4 linked regions of the Oharaeibacter diazotrophicus genome follow. The protein of the gene in region 1 interacts with the protein of each later gene in a pairwise test. Links are inferred from orthologs where the notes say so. Each region holds a gene or a part of one and is shown in the gene's direction. Other genes may lie near its edges. The genes, in order: dnaE, EDD54_RS14400, EDD54_RS00845 and dnaQ.

Region 1 (5,118 bases):
ACGGCGTCGACGCGCCCGACGCCGACGACCGCTGGACCTGGCCGGTGGTGCCCTTCGGCGAGGAGAACCGGGACTGGCGACGCGTCCACGAGGTGATCGCCGTCCAGGACGTGGTGATCGACCTCGTCTGAGGCGGACAGGTCCGGCGTCGACCCGGGCGCGCCGGCGCTCATCGCCGCGCCCGCGTCCGCGCCTGCTGACATCTCCTGTCACCCCTCCCGATCATGGTTCGTTCTCGGCGGAACCCCTCGCAACCGCCGCGGATCGCCGGTCGCCACGCCGTCGACCCCGGCCCGGATCGCGGTTCGAATCATCCGCGGCCAGCCTGTTGACAACTGCGGCGACCATGAACAAAATAGGAACATTGAGAGGAACGGAGGCCTAGCGATGACCACCATTCACTTCGTCCGTACCGCCGACGGCTGGGGCCTCGGTGCCGATCCTCTCGCCGCGCCCCGGCGGGGCCGTTGGCTCGCCGCGCTGTCGCGGGCGTGCCGTTCCTGGAACGAAACGGGATCGCGCGAGCTGTCGCGCCGGCTGTTCGGAGACGCCGCGCCGACGGCCCGCGAGCTGCCCACCGTCCGCGACTTCACGGTGCCGCGTTCGGTCCGGCTCGCCCAGCAGGTGGCGCAGGCGACCGTCGTGCGCGACGCCGCCGCCTTCGGGGCGCTGGTGCTGTTCGCGACCATGGTGGCGGTGGTGCTGCTCGGTCTCGGCGACCCCGGGGTCTGACACCGGGCTCCCGGGTGGCGGCGGTGGAGAAGCGGCGCGCCGCCGTGGACGACGGTGCCGCGGCCGTTGAGGCCTCCGGCATCGCCGGCCTAGGGTCGGCGCGGATGGTCCGACGGCCTCCGACTCGGCGCCGCTCGCGCCGGCGGAGGGCGTCGATAGCGGGACGGCGGGAGCGGGCGACATGGCGGACGACATCGGCTTCGTGCACCTTCGCGTCCACAGCGCCTACTCGCTGCTGGAAGGCGCGCTGCCGCTCTCCAAGATCCTGAAACTCGCCGACGCCGACGCCCAGCCGGCCATCGCCGTGACCGACACCGGCAACCTGTTTTCCGCGCTCGAGTTCTCCGAGAAGGCGGCCGAGAAGGGCATCCAGCCGATCGTCGGCTGCGAGCTCGCGGTCGACTTCGGCGACGAGCCGGCCGACCGCCGGCGGCCCGGCGCTCCGGCCCAGGGGCTGCCCTCGATCGTGCTGATCGCGGCGACCCAGCGCGGCTTCGACAACCTGACCATCCTGGTCTCGCGCTCCTTCATGGAGACCGAGCCGGGCGCGCGCCCGCACCTGCCGTTCGACCGCCTCGCCGACCGCGCCGACGGCATCCTCGCCCTGACCGGCGGCCCGAACGGTCCGGTCGACCGGGCGATCGCGGCCGGTCACGGCGCGGTGGCGGCCGGCCGGCTGGCGCGGCTCGCGGCCCTGTTCGGCGACCGGCTCTACGTCGAGCTGCAACGCCACGGCACGCCGGCCGAGGCGCTGGTCGAACCCGAACTCGTCGCGCTCGCCTACGGCGCCGGCCTGCCGCTGGTGGCGACCAATGAGTGCTATTTCCCGGCCCGCGGCGACTACGAGGCCCACGACGCGCTGATCGCGATCGCCGAGGGCCGCGTCATCGCCGACGACGACCGCCGCCGCCTGACGCCGGAGCACTACCTGAAGTCCCGCGCCGAGATGACGGCGGTGTTCCACGACCTGCCGGAGGCGCTCGCCAACACCGTCGAGATCGCCCGCCGCGTCAGCTACCGGCCGCGCAAGCGCAAGCCGATCCTGCCGCGTTTCGCCGGCGCCGACGTCGACGACGTCGCCCTCGCCGAGAAGGCCGAGGCCGAGGAGCTGGCGCGGCAGGCCTGGGAGGGGCTGGAGCGCCGGCTCGAGGTGCACGGCCTCGCGCCCGGCCTGACGGTCGAGGACTACCGCGACCGCCTCGGCTTCGAGCTCGGCATCATCACCAAGATGAAGTTCCCCGGCTATTTCCTGATCGTGGCCGACTTCATCAAGTGGGCCAAGGCCCACGGCATCCCGGTCGGGCCGGGCCGCGGTTCGGGCGCCGGCTCGCTGGTGGCGTGGTCGCTGACCATCACCGACCTCGACCCGATGCGCTTCGCCTTGCTGTTCGAGCGCTTCCTCAACCCAGAACGCGTCTCGATGCCGGACTTCGACATCGACTTCTGCCAGGACCGGCGCGAGGAGGTGATCCGCTACGTCCAGGGCAAGTACGGCCGCGAGCAGGTCGCGCAGATCATCACCTTCGGTACCCTGCAGGCGCGTGCCGTGCTGCGCGACGTCGGGCGCGTGCTCCAGCTGCCCTACGGTCAGGTCGACAAGCTCTGCAAGCTGGTGCCGCAGAACCCGGCCAACCCGGTGACGCTCGGGCAGGCGCTCGAGGACGAGCCGCGGCTGAAGGAGGCCCGCCGCGACGATCCGGTCGTCGACCGCCTGATCGACATGGCGATGAAGCTCGAGGGTCTCTACCGCCACGCCTCGACCCACGCCGCCGGCATCGTGATCGGCGACCGCCCGCTCGACCAGCTGGTGCCGGTCTACCGCGATCCGCGCTCGGACATGCCGGTCACCCAGTACAACATGAAGTGGGTGGAGAGCGCCGGGCTGGTGAAGTTCGACTTCCTCGGCCTGAAGACGCTGACCGTGCTCGAGACCGCGGTCAAGCTGATCGCCCGGCGCGGCATTTCGATCGACCTCTCGGCCCTGCCGCTCGACGATCCCGCGACCTACGCGCTGCTCTCCAAGGGCGAGACCGTCGGCGTGTTCCAGCTGGAATCGATGGGCATGCGCAAGGCCATCGCCGACATCGAGCCCGACCGCTTCGAGGACATCATCGCGCTGGTGGCGCTCTACCGCCCGGGGCCGATGGCCAACATCCCGGTCTACGGCGCGGTCAAGCACGGCCGCGAGGCCGCCAACTACATCCACCCCAAGCTCGAGCCGGTGCTGAAGGAGACCTACGGCATCATCGTCTACCAGGAACAGGTGATGCAGATCGCGCAGATCCTGTCCGGCTACTCGCTCGGCGAGGCCGACCTCCTGCGCCGCGCCATGGGCAAGAAGATCAAGGCCGAGATGGACGCCCAGCGCGTCCGCTTCGTCGCCGGCGCCGTGAAGGACGGCCTCGACGAGGCGCAGGCCAACATGATCTTCGACCTGCTCGCCAAGTTCGCCGACTACGGCTTCAACAAGTCCCACGCCGCCGCCTACGCCCTCGTCGCCTACCAGACCGCCTATCTGAAGGCCAACCACCCGGTCGAGTTCATGGCGGCCTCGATGACGCTCGACGCCGCCAACACCGACAAGCTCAACGACTTCCGCCGCGAGGCGATCCGCCTCGGCATCGAGGTGGTGCCGCCCTCGGTCAACCGCTCGCACGTCGACTTCGAGGTCGAGGACGGCCGGATCCTCTACGCCCTCGGCGCCGTCAAGGGCGTCGGCCGCCACGCCGTCGAGCACGTCGTCGAGGTCCGCGGCGACCGGCCGTTCCGCGACGTCGCCGACTTCGCCCACCGCATCAACCCCAAGGCGCTCAACAAGCGCATCCTGGAGAGCCTCGTCGCCGCCGGCGCCTTCGACGGCCTCGAGCCCAACCGCGCCCGGCTGTTCGAGGGCCTCGACAAGGTGATGGCCGCCGCGAACAAGCGGCTCGACGACGAAGCGGCCGGGCAGGGCGGCTTCAGCTTCGGCGGCCCGGCCAACGCCGCCGCGGCGATCCCGCTGCCGTCGCGCTCCGACTGGCTGCCCGACGAGCGCCTGCAGCGCGAGCACGGCGCGATCGGCTTCTACCTCTCCGCCCACCCGCTCGACGCCTACGGCCCGCTGCTGGAGCGGCTGCGCGTCCAGATGTGGGGGCAGTTCTCGGCCGGCGTGAAGCGCGGCGCCACCGCCGGCCGCCTCGCCGGCACGGTGGTGGCGCGCCAGGAGCGCAAGACCCGCACCGGCAACAAGATGGGCATCCTCACCGTCTCCGACCCGACCGGGCAGTACGAGGCGGTGATCTTCTCCGAGGGCCTGTCGCACTACCGCGACCTGCTCGAACCCGGCCAGTCGGTGATCCTGCTCGTCTCCGCCGAGGACAAGCCCGAGGGCATCTCGGTCCGGATCGACAGCGTCGAACCGCTCGATCAGGCTGCCGGACGTCTGCAGCACGCGCTGCGCATCTTCCTGCGCGGACCCGAGCCGGTCGAGAGCATCCACCGCCACCTCGCCGGCGGCGGCGAGGGCGACGTCTCGCTGATCGTGCTCGCCGAGGGCGGGCGCGGCGAGGTCGAGGTGCGGCTGCCCGGCCGCTACAAGGTCTCGCCGCAGATCGCCGGCGCGCTGCGCGCGGTGCCGGGGGTGGTGCAGGTCGAACTCGCCTGATCGCCCTCGTACCGGTCTCGCAAGTTCCCGGCGCGTCGGGACTTCGCGCGGTTGCGGCCATCCCGCCTACGCCCGGCCGGGCGCTCCTTACCCGAAAGGCGCCGACCGGAGGTCGGAACTTCGCGAGCTCGGTGTCAGGCGGCGGCGAGGTCGTCGGCGATGCGGGCGAACACGGCGCGGAACATCTCGCGGGTGAGCCGGCCGGTGTTCGTGTTGTAGCGCGAGCAGTGGTAACTGTCGTAGAGCCGGAAGGCCCGGGCCGGGGCGAGATCGTGGACCGCGCCGTGGCCGAAGGGAAAGCGCGTCACCGGCAGGGCGAGCGTGCGCAGCACCTGGTCGTGGGCGATGCGGCCGAGCGCGACCAGCGCGCGGGTACCTTCGCGTGCGGCGAGGGTCGCCTCGAAGAACGGCCGGCAGGCGGCGATCTCCGGGCCGGTCGGCTTGTTCTCGGGCGGCACGCAGCGCACGGCGTTGGTGATGGCGGCGTCGAGGAGTTCGAGGCCGTCGGCCGGATCGGCGCGATAGGTGCCGCGCGCGAAGCCGAAGTCGACCAGGGTCTCGTAGAGCAGGTCACCGGCGTAGTCGCCGGTGAACGGCCGGCCGGTGCGGTTGGCGCCGCGCAGCCCGGGCGCCAGCCCGACGATCAGCAGGCGCGCGCCCGCCGGGCCGAAGCTCGCCACGGGCGCGTTGTGCCAGGTCGGCTCGGCGGCGCGGGCGGCCTCGCGGAAGGCGACGAGGCGGGG
Region 2 (4,000 bases), on another replicon or contig:
ACGCCGGTTCGTCCGCCGCGGCGGCAAAGGGGACCTGCAGCACCGCCGCGAGCCCGACGACAATCCCGAATGCCCCGCCGATCCAGCGTCCCGCCGTCCTCGTGCCCACGTCGACCTCCGTGCCGTTGCTCCGCTGCGGAGCGTTCCATTCCCGCAGGCCGATTGCAAACGCGAATGCGTCGCGCCGGCGCCGGAAAGCCCGCTCCGCTCGTCATCTAGGGCGCCATCGCGCCGATCGCAGGGCGGGTCGCGGCGATCGGCGACGCGGCACTTGCTTTTTGTCGCCGGCCCGCCGATATGTGGCGCCGGGAGGTTGGCGGTGGACGTGCCACTCGCCGACCGGGTCAGGTCCGGAAGGAAGCAGCCCAGGTGAGCCGCGGCGCGGGTCATCAGTCGGCCTCCCACCTTTTCTCGACGATCCCCCGTCCGATGCTCCGGACCGACGCCGGCGGCGTCCGCCCGGGCCGCGGACGACGAGCCGCGGGGCGACTGCCAATGACGGACGAGACGCCCGGCGCCGAGCCGAAGCCCGCCGCCGGCGGCTACCGCGTGCTGGCGCGCAAGTACCGCCCGCAGAGCTTCGCCGACCTGATCGGCCACGGGCCGATGGTCCAGACCCTGCGCAACGCCTTCGAGACCGGCCGCGTCGCCCAGGCGTGGATGCTGACCGGCGTGCGCGGCGTCGGCAAGACCACCACCGCCCGCATCCTCGCCCGCGCCCTCAACTACGAGCTCCCCGGCCGCGCCGGCGGTCCGTCGGTCGACCTTTCCGAGGAGGGCGTGCACTGCCGCGCCATCATGGAGGGCCGGCACGTCGACGTCATCGAGATGGACGCGGCCTCGCACACCTCCGTCAACGACGTCCGCGAGGTCATCGAGGCGGCCCGCTACAAGCCGGTGTCGGCGCGCTACAAGGTCTACATCGTCGACGAGGTGCACATGCTCTCGGCGGCGGCGTTCAACGCGCTCCTGAAGACGCTCGAGGAGCCGCCCGAGCACGTCAAGTTCGTGTTCGCGACCACCGAGATCCGCAAGGTGCCGATCACGGTGCTGTCGCGCTGCCAGCGCTTCGACCTGCGCCGCATCGAGGCCTCCGTGCTGCAGGCCCATCTCGCCCGCGTCGCCGCGGCGGAGAAGGTCGAGGTCGCCCCCGAGGCGATCGCCCTCGTCGCCCGCGCCGCCGAAGGTTCGGTGCGCGACGGTCTCACCATCCTCGATCAGGCGATCGCCTACGGTGGCGACGACGGCGTCACGCCGGAGACGGTGCGCTCCATGCTCGGCCTCGCCGACCGCGAACGGGTGATCGACCTGTTCGAGGCGGTGATGAAGGGCGACGTCGCCGCGGCGCTGCGCGAACTCTCCGAGCAATACGACGTCGGCGCCGATCCGGCGGTGGTGCTGAGCGATCTCGCCGCCTTCGTCCACCTCGTCACCCGCATCCGCCACGTTCCCTCCAGCGCCGACGACCCGGCGCTGACCGAGGCCGAGCGCGTGCGCGGCCGCGCCTTCGCCGAAGGCCTGTCGGTGCGCGTGCTGTCGCGGGCCTGGCAGATCCTCCTCAAGGGCCTCGCCGAGGTGCAGACCGCCCCGCGGCCGCTGCCGGCCGCCGAGATGGTGCTGGTCCGCCTAGCCTACGCCGCCGACCTGCCGACCCCCGACGAGGCGATCCGGCAGCTGCGCGACGGTCTCGGCGCGCCGCAGCCCGGTCCCGGGCCCTCCGCCGGCGGTGGGGGCAGTGGCGGGGGTGGTGCGCAGGCGCAGGGCCGCGTCCTGCCGACGCTCGCCGCCTCGTCGCCGCGGCCGACGGCGCGCGCGCTGCCAGCTCGTGAGCCGGCCGCCCTCGTGGTCGCCTCCTTCGAGGACGCGATCCGCCTCGCCGAGCGCAACCGCGACGTCGGCCTCAAGTTCGCGCTGGAGCGCCACGTCCGCCTCGTCCGTTTCGAGGACGGCCGCATCGAGTTCAACCCGGTGCCGGGCGCCAACCCCGGCCTCGCCGGCGAGATCGGCCGCAAGCTGTCGCTGTGGACGAACCGGCGCTGGATCGTCGCGGTGTCCGGCGAGACCGGCGCGCCGACGGTCGCCGAGACGCGCGAGGCGACCAGGAGCCGCCTCGTCGACGACGCCCGCGCCGATCCGACCGTCGCCGCGATCCTCGCGCGCTTTCCCGGCGCCGAGATCGTCGACGTCCAGTTCCCCGACGCCGCGGGCGGCACCGGAGCCGCCGACGGCGGCTTCGACGACCTCGGCGACGCACCGCTGCCCGACCTCGACGGCTACGAGCTCGTCGAAGAGTTCGGCGACTTCGACGACTGATCCTTCCCCCGACGAGAGCGAGAGACGGCCATGTTCGGCGACCTCGGCAAGATGATGAAGCAGGCCCAGCAGCTCCAGGCCAAGATGGCCGAGGCGCAGGAGGCCATCCAGGCGATCGAGGCCACCGGCGCCGCCGGCGGCGGCCTCGTCACGGTGACCCTCTCCGGCAAGGGCGACCTGCGCACGGTGCGCGTCGACCCCTCGCTCGCCAAGGCGGACGAGGTCGAGATCCTCGAGGATCTCCTGGTCGCCGCCCACGCCGACGCCAAGCAGAAGCTCGACGCCGCCATCGCCGAGAAGATGTCGGCGGTCACCGGCGGCCTGCAGCTGCCGCCCGGCCTGAAGCTGCCGTTCTGACGATCGCCCCGCAGCCGGCGCACCCGCCATGCCCCGCAAGATCACCGGGCCCGAGATCGAGCGCCTGATCCAGCTCCTGGCGCGCCTGCCCGGCCTCGGTCCGCGGTCGGCGCGGCGGGCGACGCTGCAGCTCGTCAAGAAGCGCGAGCAACTGCTGGTGCCGCTCACCGAGGCGCTCGCCCGGGTGCGCGACACCGTCAAGATCTGCTCCTGTTGCGGCAACGTCGACACCGCCGATCCCTGCGCCGTCTGCACCGACCCGACTCGCGACCCCTCGGTGATCGTGGTGGTCGAGGACGTCTCGGACCTCTGGGCGCTCGAGCGCTCCGGCGCGGTCTCGGCGCGCTACCACGTGCTCGGCGGCGTGTTGTCGCCGCTCGACGGCGTCGGCCCCGACGACCTCTCGATCGCCGGTCTGGTCGACCGTGCCGCCGACCCGGCCGTGCGGGAGGTGATCCTGGCGGTCAACGCCACCGTCGACGGCCAGACCACCGCCCACTACGTCACCGACCGCCTCCGCGACCTGCCGGTCAAGGTCTCGCGGCTCGCCCACGGCGTGCCGGTCGGCGGCGAGCTCGACTATCTCGACGAGGGCACCCTCGCCGCCGCGATCCGGGCCCGCACGCCGTTCTGACGGCGGCGGGGTCGCCAGCGGGCGGTCGAGGGCGTAACCTCGGGCTCGACCACTGGAAACCCCTCCGCCGAACCCCTCGGACCCGCGCCGATGAACCGCTCCGTCCGCCTCGCCGCCGTGCCGCTGTTCGCCGGCGTCCCCGACGACGTCCTCGCCCGCTGGGAGGCCGCCTCCGCCCTGGTCTCGCACCCGGCCGGGCGCTGGATCGTCGCCCACGGCGAGGACGGCACCGACGTCTACGCCCTCGTTTCCGGCACCGCCCGGGCGATGACCTTCGGCGCCGACCGCGAGGTCATCCTCGCGGACCTTCGCGCCGGGGCGATCTTCGGCGAGATGTCGGCGATCGACGGCCGGCCGCGCTCGGCCAGCGTGATCGCGGTGTCCGACGTCGAATTGATGAAGATCCCCGCCGCGGTGTTCCTCGCCGCCGTCCACGAATCGCCCGCGGTCTGCGACCGGGTGCTGGCGCTGCTGGTCGGGCGCGTCCGTGCCCTCGACGAGCGCGTCCACGAATTCGCCAACTATTCGGTCGGCGACCGCGTCCGCGCCGAACTGCTGCGGTTGTCCCGTCCGCTGCCGGGCAGCCGCGGCGAGGCGCTTGTCGAACCGGTCACCCATGCGGAGATCGCCGCCCGCATCGGCACCCACCGCGAGGCGGTGACCCGCGAGTTGCGTGCCGTCGAGAAGGCTGGTCTC
Region 3 (3,938 bases), 330 kb from region 1 along the record:
CCTGTTCCGCAAGGCCGCCAAGCGCAGCCACTTCCGCCGCCGCCAGACCGCCTCGCGCGTCGCCACCTTCGCCGAGGCGTTCTCCTCGATCTCCTGGGCGGGCGCCACCGGCCTCGCCGCGGCGTCGTCGTGGTACGCGGTCGCGCCCGCCGGCTTCGCCGCCGCGGTGCTGGCGCTCGCCTGGGCGGTCAGCCCGCGCCACCCCTGATCCCCCCGGGCCGATCCGCGCCAACGGATCGGCCCCGGACGGCCGCCCTTGCGGATCGCCTCGCGACTGTCGAAGATCGGGACGACGACGGCTTTCGGGAGCCCTTGTCGATCGTTCGGGAGATCGACGTGTCGTTCGAGGACTTCGTGCGGGCGTTCGTAGCCTGCTACTTCATCTTCGTCGCGCTGCACTACACGGCGCGGCTGTCGGGCCTGCGCGCCCGACGCGGCTTCCCGCATGCGCCGGTCGGGCCGTGGCGGAGCGCCAACGGGCTGAACCAGATCGTGTTCCGGCTGTTCCGGGCGGCGATCCTGGGACTGATGACACTACGCGTCTTCGTGCCGGCGACCGACGTCTTTCTCGGCGCGCTGCCGGTGCTCGAGACGGACGCTGTCCGCGCGGTCGGCTTCGTGGCGATGTGCGCGGGGCTGGCGGTCGCCGACCACGCCCATTCCTACCTCGCCGACGAATGGCGCTCCGGCACCGCGGCGCGGGCCGCCGATGTACTGGTGACCGACGGGCCCTATGCCCGCTCGCGCAATCCGATCTTCACCGGCGTGCTGATCGGGCAGGCCGGCCTGTTCCTGGCGGCGCCGTCGCTGTTCACGCTCGCCTGCCTCGCCATCGGCGCAGCCGTGATCCTGCGGCAGGTCGGCGTCGAGGAGCGCACCCTCGCCGGCCGCTTCGGGGGACGCTACGCCGCCTATCGCGCGCGCGTGCCGCGCTGGGGAGCGGTGGGGATGGCCGCGCGCGGGGTGACGGAGAGGCGCTGATCGGCCGCCTTGTCGCCCCGGCGGCGGGCCTCTATCGTCGCGCCGAACCGCCCGCGCCGGGCGACGCGACCCGGGCCGCCGGTCCGGATCGGCCCCCACGGAAGACGCCCCCTCGATGAAGCCGACCAACCCGATCTTCACCGGCCTGCCCACCACCATCTTCGAGGTGATGTCCCGCCTCGCGGTGGAGACCGGGGCGATCAACCTCGGCCAGGGCTTTCCCGACGTCGACGGCCCCGAGGAGATCCGCCGCGCCGCGGCCGACGCGCTGATGGCCGGGCCGAACCAGTATCCCTCGATGATGGGCATCCCCGAACTGCGTCGGGCGGTGGCGGAGAGCAACCGGCGCTTCCACGGCCTCGACGTCGACTGGCAGAGCGAGGTGATGGTGACCTCCGGGGCGACCGAGGCGATCTGCGATTCGATCCTCGGACTGGTCTCGCCCGGCGACGAGGTCGTGCTGATCGAGCCGCTCTACGACTGCTACCTGCCGATCGTGCGACAGGCCGGCGGCATCCCGAAGCTGGTGCGGATCGCGCCGCCGACCTGGACGATCGACCCGGACCAACTCGCCGCCGCCTTCTCCGACCGCACCAAGGCGATCGTGATCAACACGCCGATGAACCCGGCCGGCAAGGTGTTCACCGAGGCGGAGCTGCAGCTGATCGCCGACCTCTGCCAGAAGCACGACGCCTACGTGATCGCCGACGAGGTCTACGAGCACCTCGTCTACGACGGCCGCCGCCACCTCTCGCCGATGGCGCTGCCGGGCATGCGCGAGCGCGTCGTCCGGATCGGCTCGGCCGGCAAGACCTTCTCGCTGACCGCCTGGAAGATCGGCTACGTCACCGCTCCGCCGCACCTCCTGGCGCCGATCGCCAAGGTGCACCAGTTCGTCACCTTCACGACCCCGCCCGACCTCCAGGCCGCCGTCGCCCGCGGCCTCCGGCTCGGCGACGATTATTACGAGGGCTTCGCCGCCGGCCTCGCCGCCAAGCGCGACCGCCTCTCGGCCGGGCTCGCCGACCTCGGCTTCGAGGTGCTGCCGAGTGCCGGCACCTATTTCGTCACCACCGACGTCGGCCCGCTCGGCATCGCCGACGACCGCGAGGCCTGCCTGACCATGACGCGGGAGGCCGGCGTCGCCGCCGTGCCGGTCTCGGCCTTCTACGCCTCCGACCCGCCGACCAACTACATCCGCTTCTGCTTCTGCAAGCGCGACGAGGTGCTCGACGAGGCGCTCGAACGGCTTGGCAGGTGGTTGAAAACCGGTCGGAAATCCGCGGCGACCGGTTAGGATCGGCCGCCGGCGGGGGGCCGGCGATGATTCTCGGGAGGGCCGGGGCGCTCATGAACCGGGTCACGATGCTGGTCGGCGCGGCGGAACCGTTCGGGCGCGCCATCCTGTCCGCCCTGCTCGACGCCGGCGACACCGTCGCGGTGGTCGCCGTCGACGGCGAGGCGTCCGACGAGATCGAGACGGAGACCGACGGCCGCGCCGTCGCCTTCGCGGTCGATCCGACCGATCCGGAGAACGTGGCCGAGACCTTCGACGCGGTCGTCGACGCCATGGGCGCGCCGGGCGCGATGGTGCTGCTGGTCGAGGAGGCGCAGCCGGCCTGGCTGATCGACGGCGGGGCCGAAGGCGTCAACGCCGCCGTGCAGCACCGCATCGTCGCGCCGCTGACCATGGTCGCGCTCGCCGCCGAGCGCATGGAGGCCGGCGCCGCCATCGCGCTGGTGCTGCCCTCGACCGGCGCCCATTCGGTCGCCAAGGCGCTGACCGGGGCCACCCGCGGCGCGCTCGAGGGCTTCGTGCGCGGCGCCGCCACCGAACTCGCGGTCGCCGACATCCGGATCAACGCCGTGCTGACCGGGGCGGTCGACGCCGACGCCGGCGTGCGCCCGGTCCGCCGCACGCCGCTGTCGCGCCCGGCCGAGCCGGAGGACGTCGCCGCCGCGGTGCTGTTCCTGATCGCCGACGAGGCGCGCGGCGTCACCGGCGAATGCCTCGCCGTCGACGGCGGCGCCGGGGCGTCGCGGGCGGTGCCGTAGGATCGGCGCGCGCTCAGCCGCGGTCGAACCGCGTACGGCCGGTGAGGCGCGCCATGTCGAAGGCGGCGACGTCGGCGACGAGGCGGCGGAGGGCTTCGGCGGCGCGGGCGATCACCGCCTCGCCCTTGGCGGCGGTGGCGGCCGAGGCGTCGCCGCAGACGCCGGCGGGGTGGAGGTCCTGGGCCTGCCAGCCGAACCCGACCCGGCCCTCGGCGGTGAGCGCGCTGCCGGAACGCTCGATCTCGACCGTCAGCGGCACGAAGTTCTCGGCCCGGTCCATGGCGACGAGGTCGCCGTGGAGGGCGAGCATGACGCTGGTCTCGATGTCGCCGCCGTGGATGCCGTGCTCGATCTCGGCGGCGGGGAAGAGGTCGTCGACGGGCGTGATCCGGAACCACGAGCAGGCGACGGCGAGCAGGCCGAGCTCGACCCGGATCCGCCGACAGACGATGTCCATCAGCGCCATCTGACCGCCGTGGGCGTTGAAGAACAACAGCTTGCGCGCCCCGGCCCGCGCCACCGAGGCGGCGATCTCGAACCAGACCGCGGCTAGCGTGTCGCCGGAGAGCGTCAGCGTGCCCGGGAAGGCGAGGTGCTCGTCCGACTTGCCGTAGGGCATCTGCGGCAGCACCAGCACGTCGGCGCCCTCGGGCAGGCCGTCGAGCGCGGCGGCGAGCAGGCCGGCGCCGATCGCGGCGTCGACCCGGACCGGCAGGTGCGGCCCGTGCTGCTCGACGGCGGCGACGGGGAAGATCACCACGGTGTTCGAGAGGTCGCGGGCGGAAAAGTCGGCGGTGGACAGGTCCCACCAGGCGAAGGAGCGGGTCATCGTGTCTCCGGTGTCTCGGCCGGGCGGGTGGGGGTGTCAGCCGCCCGCGGTCTCGGCCAGCGTCGCCTTGGCG
Region 4 (3,892 bases), on another replicon or contig:
GCCTATCAGGTCGAGGGCTTCGGCATCCAGCTGTTCGAGGCGATCGACGGCGACCATTTCACCGTGCTCGGCCTGCCGCTGCTGCCGCTGCTCGGGTTCCTGCGCGACCAGGGAGTGATCGAGCGATGAGGAAGGCCGGTGTCGTCGGGTGGCCGATCACCCATTCGCGCTCGCCGCTGATCCACGGCCACTGGCTTGCCGTCCACGGCATCGACGGCGCCTACGACCGCATCCCCGTGGAGCCGGACCGGGCCGAGGCCTTCTTCGCCGACTTCGCCGCGAGCGGCCTCGTCGGCGCCAACGTCACGATCCCCTACAAGGAGGTCGCGGCAGCGCACGCATGCAACCTCGATCCGGTCGCCGCCCGGCTCGGCGCGGCCAACACGCTGTGGATCGAGGACGGGGTGCTCTGCGCCGGGAACACCGACGTCGCCGGCTTCCTCGGCAACCTCGACGATCGCGCTCCCGGTTGGGACGCCGATCCCGGCGTCGCCTTGGTGCTCGGCGCCGGGGGGGCGGCCAAGGCGGTGGTCGACGGGCTCGTCGGCCGCGGCTTCCGGGTCGAGATCGCCAACCGGACGCTGGCCCGGGCCGAGGACCTAGCCGCGCGCTATCCCGGCCACGTCGGTGCGCATTTTCTTTCGGAAGCGAATCGATTCGTGGCCGACGCCGGACTCCTGGTCAACACCACCTCGCTCGGCATGAAGGGCGAGGGCGACGTCGACCTCGACGTCGGTCGTTGCGCCGCCGAATCGATCGCCTGCGACATCGTCTACGTGCCGTTGGAGACACCGTTCCTGGCGCGGGCGCAGGCGGCCGGCCTGCGCACGGTCGACGGCCTCGGCATGCTGCTGCACCAGGCCGTGCCGGGCTTCGAGCGCTGGTTCGGCGTCCGCCCGACGGTGACGCCGGAGCTGCGCGCCCTGGTGGAGGCCGATCTTTGATCGTGCTCGGCCTCACCGGATCGATCGGCATGGGCAAGTCGACGACGGCCGAGATGTTCCGCGCCCGCGGCGTACCCGTCTTCGACGCGGACGCCACCGTCCATGCGCTCTACGCCGGCCCGCTCGCCGCGCCGGTCGAGGCCGCTTTTCCCGGCACGACGGTGAACGGCGCCGTCGACCGCGCCGCGCTCGGCCGGCGGGTCCTCGGCGACGCCGAGGCGCTGCGGCGGCTGGAGGCGATCGTCCACCCGGCCGTGCGCGCTGCCGAACGCGCATTCCTGGAGGACGCCCGCACGGCCGGTGCCACCGTCGCCGTACTCGACATCCCCCTCCTCTACGAGACCGGCCGCGAGGCCGACGTCGACCGCGTCCTCGTGGTCGGTGCCGCTCCGGAGATCCAGCGCGCCCGCGTGCTCGCCCGCCCGGGCATGACGGCGGAGAAGTTCGAGGCGATCCTCGCCCGCCAGCTGCCCGACGCGGAGAAGCGGCGACGGGCCGACCACGTGATCGACACCGGCGCCGGGATCGCCGCGGCCGAGACGGCGGTTGACGCCCTCCTCGCCGAACTCCGGCGTTGAAAACCGGGCCGTCGGCTTGATCCCGTCCGCTCCACCTGCGAGGGATCGGGAGCCGGCGCGGCTGGGCTCGCCGGAGACGCGGGATCGACCATGCGCGAGATCGTCCTCGACACCGAAACGACCGGCCTCGACCCCAAGACCGGCGACCGCCTCGTCGAGATCGGCGGCGTCGAACTGCACAATCAGTTCCCGACCGGCCGGAGCTTCCACGTCTACATCAACCCCGAGCGGTCGATGCCGCGCGAGGCCTTCGAGGTCCACGGCCTGTCCGAGGAGTTCCTCGCCGACAAGCCGCGCTTCGACGACGTCGCCGACGAGTTCCTCGCCTTCGTCGGCGACGCCCGGCTGGTGATCCACAACGCCCAGTTCGACATGGGCTTCATCAATTTCGAGCTGAAGCGCTCCGGCCGGACCACGATCGGCAACGAGCGCGTCCTCGACACCCTGGCGATGGCGCGGCGCAAACACCCGGGTTCGCCGGCCAGCCTCGACGCGCTGTGCTCGCGCTACGGCATCGACACCTCCAAGCGCGTCAAGCACGGCGCGCTGCTCGACGCCGAACTGCTCGCCGAGGTCTACATCGAGCTGAACGGCGGCCGGCAGGCCGACCTCGGTCTCGCCCCCGCCGGCATGGAGCCGACCCGCAGCGACGGCCGTCCGCGCGCCGTCGTCGGCCCGCGGCCGGTCCCCCTCCCCGCCCGGATCCAGCCCGAGGAGATCGCCGCCCACGCCGCCTTCGTGGCCGGGCTCGGCGACAAGGCGATCTGGCTGCGCTATCTCGACCAGCCGGTGCCGGACGAGACCGGCGGTTGAACACCGTCGGAATCCAACGTCTTTCGCATGGTTCGTGACGGCCGACCCGGCCTAGACTGGGGACGAATCAGCCTATGGAACGAGAGAGCGTGGCGAAGCCGTCCAAGACACCCGCCTTCCTTCAGGTCGCCGCCCTGCCCTGGCGGCGCGACGCCGACGGGACCGTCCGCGTCGTGCTGGTGACGTCGCGCGAACGCGGGCGCTGGATCCTGCCCAAGGGCTGGCCGATCAAGGGCCTGAAGGACTGCGAGGCCGCCGAGACGGAGGCGATGGAGGAGGCCGGCCTCGTCGGCCGCGTCACGACCGATCCGATCGGCCGCTTCCAGTACGACAAGAGCTTCCCGAAGCGCGTCGCCGCGGTGGCGGTCGACGTCTACGGTCTCGAGGTCGAACGTCAGCTCGACGACTGGCTGGAGAAGGGTCAGCGCGAGGTGCGCTGGCTCAAGCCCGACAAGGCGGCCAAGCTCGCCGCCGACACCGGTGTCGGCGCGCTGATCCTCGCCTTCGTGGCGACGCTCACCGAGACCTCGCGGCCGGCCCCGCAGCCGGCGGAGTCGCTCTCCTAGATGGCCTCCGGAAACGCCGAAGCGTTTCCGGAGCTGTCCGATCCGGGGGTGCGGATCGCGATAGATCAGGCGAGACCCTCGAACAGTGCGGTCGAAAGATAGCGCTCGGCGAAGGACGGGATGATCACGACGATTGTCTTGCCGGCGAACTCCGGCCGCTGCCCGACCTTGACGGCCGCCGCGACCGCCGCGCCGGACGAGATCCCGACCGGGATGCCCTCGAGGCGGGCGACCAGACGGGCGGTCTCGAGCGCCTCGTCCGAGGAGATCTGGACGACCTCGTCGTAGATGGCGGTGTTGAGCACGCCCGGCACGAAGCCGGCGCCGATGCCTTGGATCTTGTGCGGACCCGGATTGCCGCCGGACAGTACCGGGCTCTCGACCGGCTCGACCGCGACGATGCGCACGCCGGGCTTCCTCGCCTTCAGCACTTCGCCGACGCCGGTGATGGTGCCGCCGGTGCCGATGCCGGAGACGACGACGTCGACCTCGCCGGCGGTGTCGTTCCAGATCTCCTCGGCGGTGGTGCGCCGGTGGATCTCCGGGTTCGCCGGGTTCTGGAACTGCTGCGGGATGACCGCGCCGGGGATCGTCGACACCAGTTCCTCGGCCTTGGCGATCGCACCCTTCATGCCCTTGGCCGCTTCGGTCAGCTCCAGTTCGGCGCCGAGCAGCTTCAGCATCTTGCGCCGCTCGATCGACATCGATTCCGGCATCACCAGGATCAGCCGGTAGCCCTTGGCGGCGGCGACGAAGGCGAGTGCGATGCCGGTGTTGCCCGAGGTCGGCTCGATCAGCGTGGTCTCGCCGGGACGAATCTTGCCGGCGGCTTCGAGCGATTCGACCAGCGCCACGCCGATGCGGTCCTTCACCGAGGCGATCGGGTTGAAGAACTCGAGCTTGCCGACGAGGCGGGCGCCGACCTGCTTGTCGCGCGCCACCTTGTCGAGGCGGACCAGCGGGGTGTCGCCGATCGTCTCGGTGATCGAAT

What was found.
Region 2: the proteins of dnaE (region 1) and EDD54_RS14400 interact in binary tests that used the Escherichia coli proteins (3 or more experiments, as listed by UniProt). The link is inferred for Oharaeibacter diazotrophicus from one-to-one orthologs.
Region 3: the proteins of dnaE (region 1) and EDD54_RS00845 interact in binary tests that used the Escherichia coli proteins (3 or more experiments, as listed by UniProt). The link is inferred for Oharaeibacter diazotrophicus from one-to-one orthologs.
Region 4: the proteins of dnaE (region 1) and dnaQ interact in binary tests that used the Escherichia coli proteins (3 or more experiments, as listed by UniProt). The link is inferred for Oharaeibacter diazotrophicus from one-to-one orthologs.

The regions. Positions count from the first base shown.
Region 1 is NZ_SNXY01000006.1:477,750-482,867, forward strand. What follows is about bases 554-4,575. They hold dnaE (DNA polymerase III subunit alpha), read left to right. Parts: upstream 554-913; coding sequence 914-4,375; downstream 4,376-4,575. Other genes in these bases: EDD54_RS02410 (hypothetical protein), read left to right, coding at 554-732; EDD54_RS02420 (uracil-DNA glycosylase), read right to left, coding at 4,510-4,575. In the rest of the region: EDD54_RS02405 (hypothetical protein), read left to right, coding at 1-131; more of EDD54_RS02410, read left to right, coding at 388-553; more of EDD54_RS02420, read right to left, coding at 4,576-5,118. UniProt on the Escherichia coli protein: DNA polymerase III is a complex, multichain enzyme responsible for most of the replicative synthesis in bacteria. This DNA polymerase also exhibits 3' to 5' exonuclease activity. The alpha chain is the DNA polymerase catalytic subunit.
Region 2 is NZ_SNXY01000008.1:453,258-457,257, reverse strand. Bases 1-2,904 are described here. They hold EDD54_RS14400 (DNA polymerase III subunit gamma/tau), read left to right. Parts: upstream 1-495; coding sequence 496-2,313; downstream 2,314-2,904. Other genes in these bases: recR (recombination mediator RecR), read left to right, coding at 2,699-2,904; EDD54_RS14395 (YbaB/EbfC family nucleoid-associated protein), read left to right, coding at 2,344-2,670; EDD54_RS14410 (extracellular solute-binding protein), read right to left, coding at 1-109. In the rest of the region: more of recR, read left to right, coding at 2,905-3,304; EDD54_RS14385 (Crp/Fnr family transcriptional regulator), read left to right, coding at 3,395-4,000. UniProt on the Escherichia coli protein: Part of the beta sliding clamp loading complex, which hydrolyzes ATP to load the beta clamp onto primed DNA to form the DNA replication pre-initiation complex.
Region 3 is NZ_SNXY01000006.1:148,643-152,580, forward strand. Bases 346-3,187 are described here. They hold EDD54_RS00845 (aminotransferase), read left to right. Parts: upstream 346-1,096; coding sequence 1,097-2,278; downstream 2,279-3,187. Other genes in these bases: EDD54_RS00840 (methyltransferase family protein), read left to right, coding at 346-981; EDD54_RS00850 (SDR family NAD(P)-dependent oxidoreductase), read left to right, coding at 2,332-3,036; EDD54_RS00855 (creatininase family protein), read right to left, coding at 3,050-3,187. Also shown: EDD54_RS00835 (permease), read left to right, coding at 1-208; more of EDD54_RS00840, read left to right, coding at 337-345; more of EDD54_RS00855, read right to left, coding at 3,188-3,865; EDD54_RS00860 (class I adenylate-forming enzyme family protein), read right to left, coding at 3,902-3,938. UniProt on the Escherichia coli protein: Shows aminotransferase activity with methionine and histidine as substrates, and to a lesser extent also with phenylalanine.
Region 4 is NZ_SNXY01000008.1:520,410-524,301, reverse strand. What follows is about bases 678-3,473. They hold dnaQ (DNA polymerase III subunit epsilon), read left to right. Parts: upstream 678-1,612; coding sequence 1,613-2,335; downstream 2,336-3,473. Other genes in these bases: cysK (cysteine synthase A), read right to left, coding at 2,967-3,473; EDD54_RS14685 (NUDIX hydrolase), read left to right, coding at 2,425-2,901; coaE (dephospho-CoA kinase), read left to right, coding at 941-1,522; EDD54_RS14700 (shikimate dehydrogenase), read left to right, coding at 678-944. Also shown: EDD54_RS14705 (Maf-like protein), read left to right, coding at 1-129; more of EDD54_RS14700, read left to right, coding at 126-677; more of cysK, read right to left, coding at 3,474-3,892. UniProt on the Escherichia coli protein: DNA polymerase III is a complex, multichain enzyme responsible for most of the replicative synthesis in bacteria. The epsilon subunit contain the editing function and is a proofreading 3'-5' exonuclease.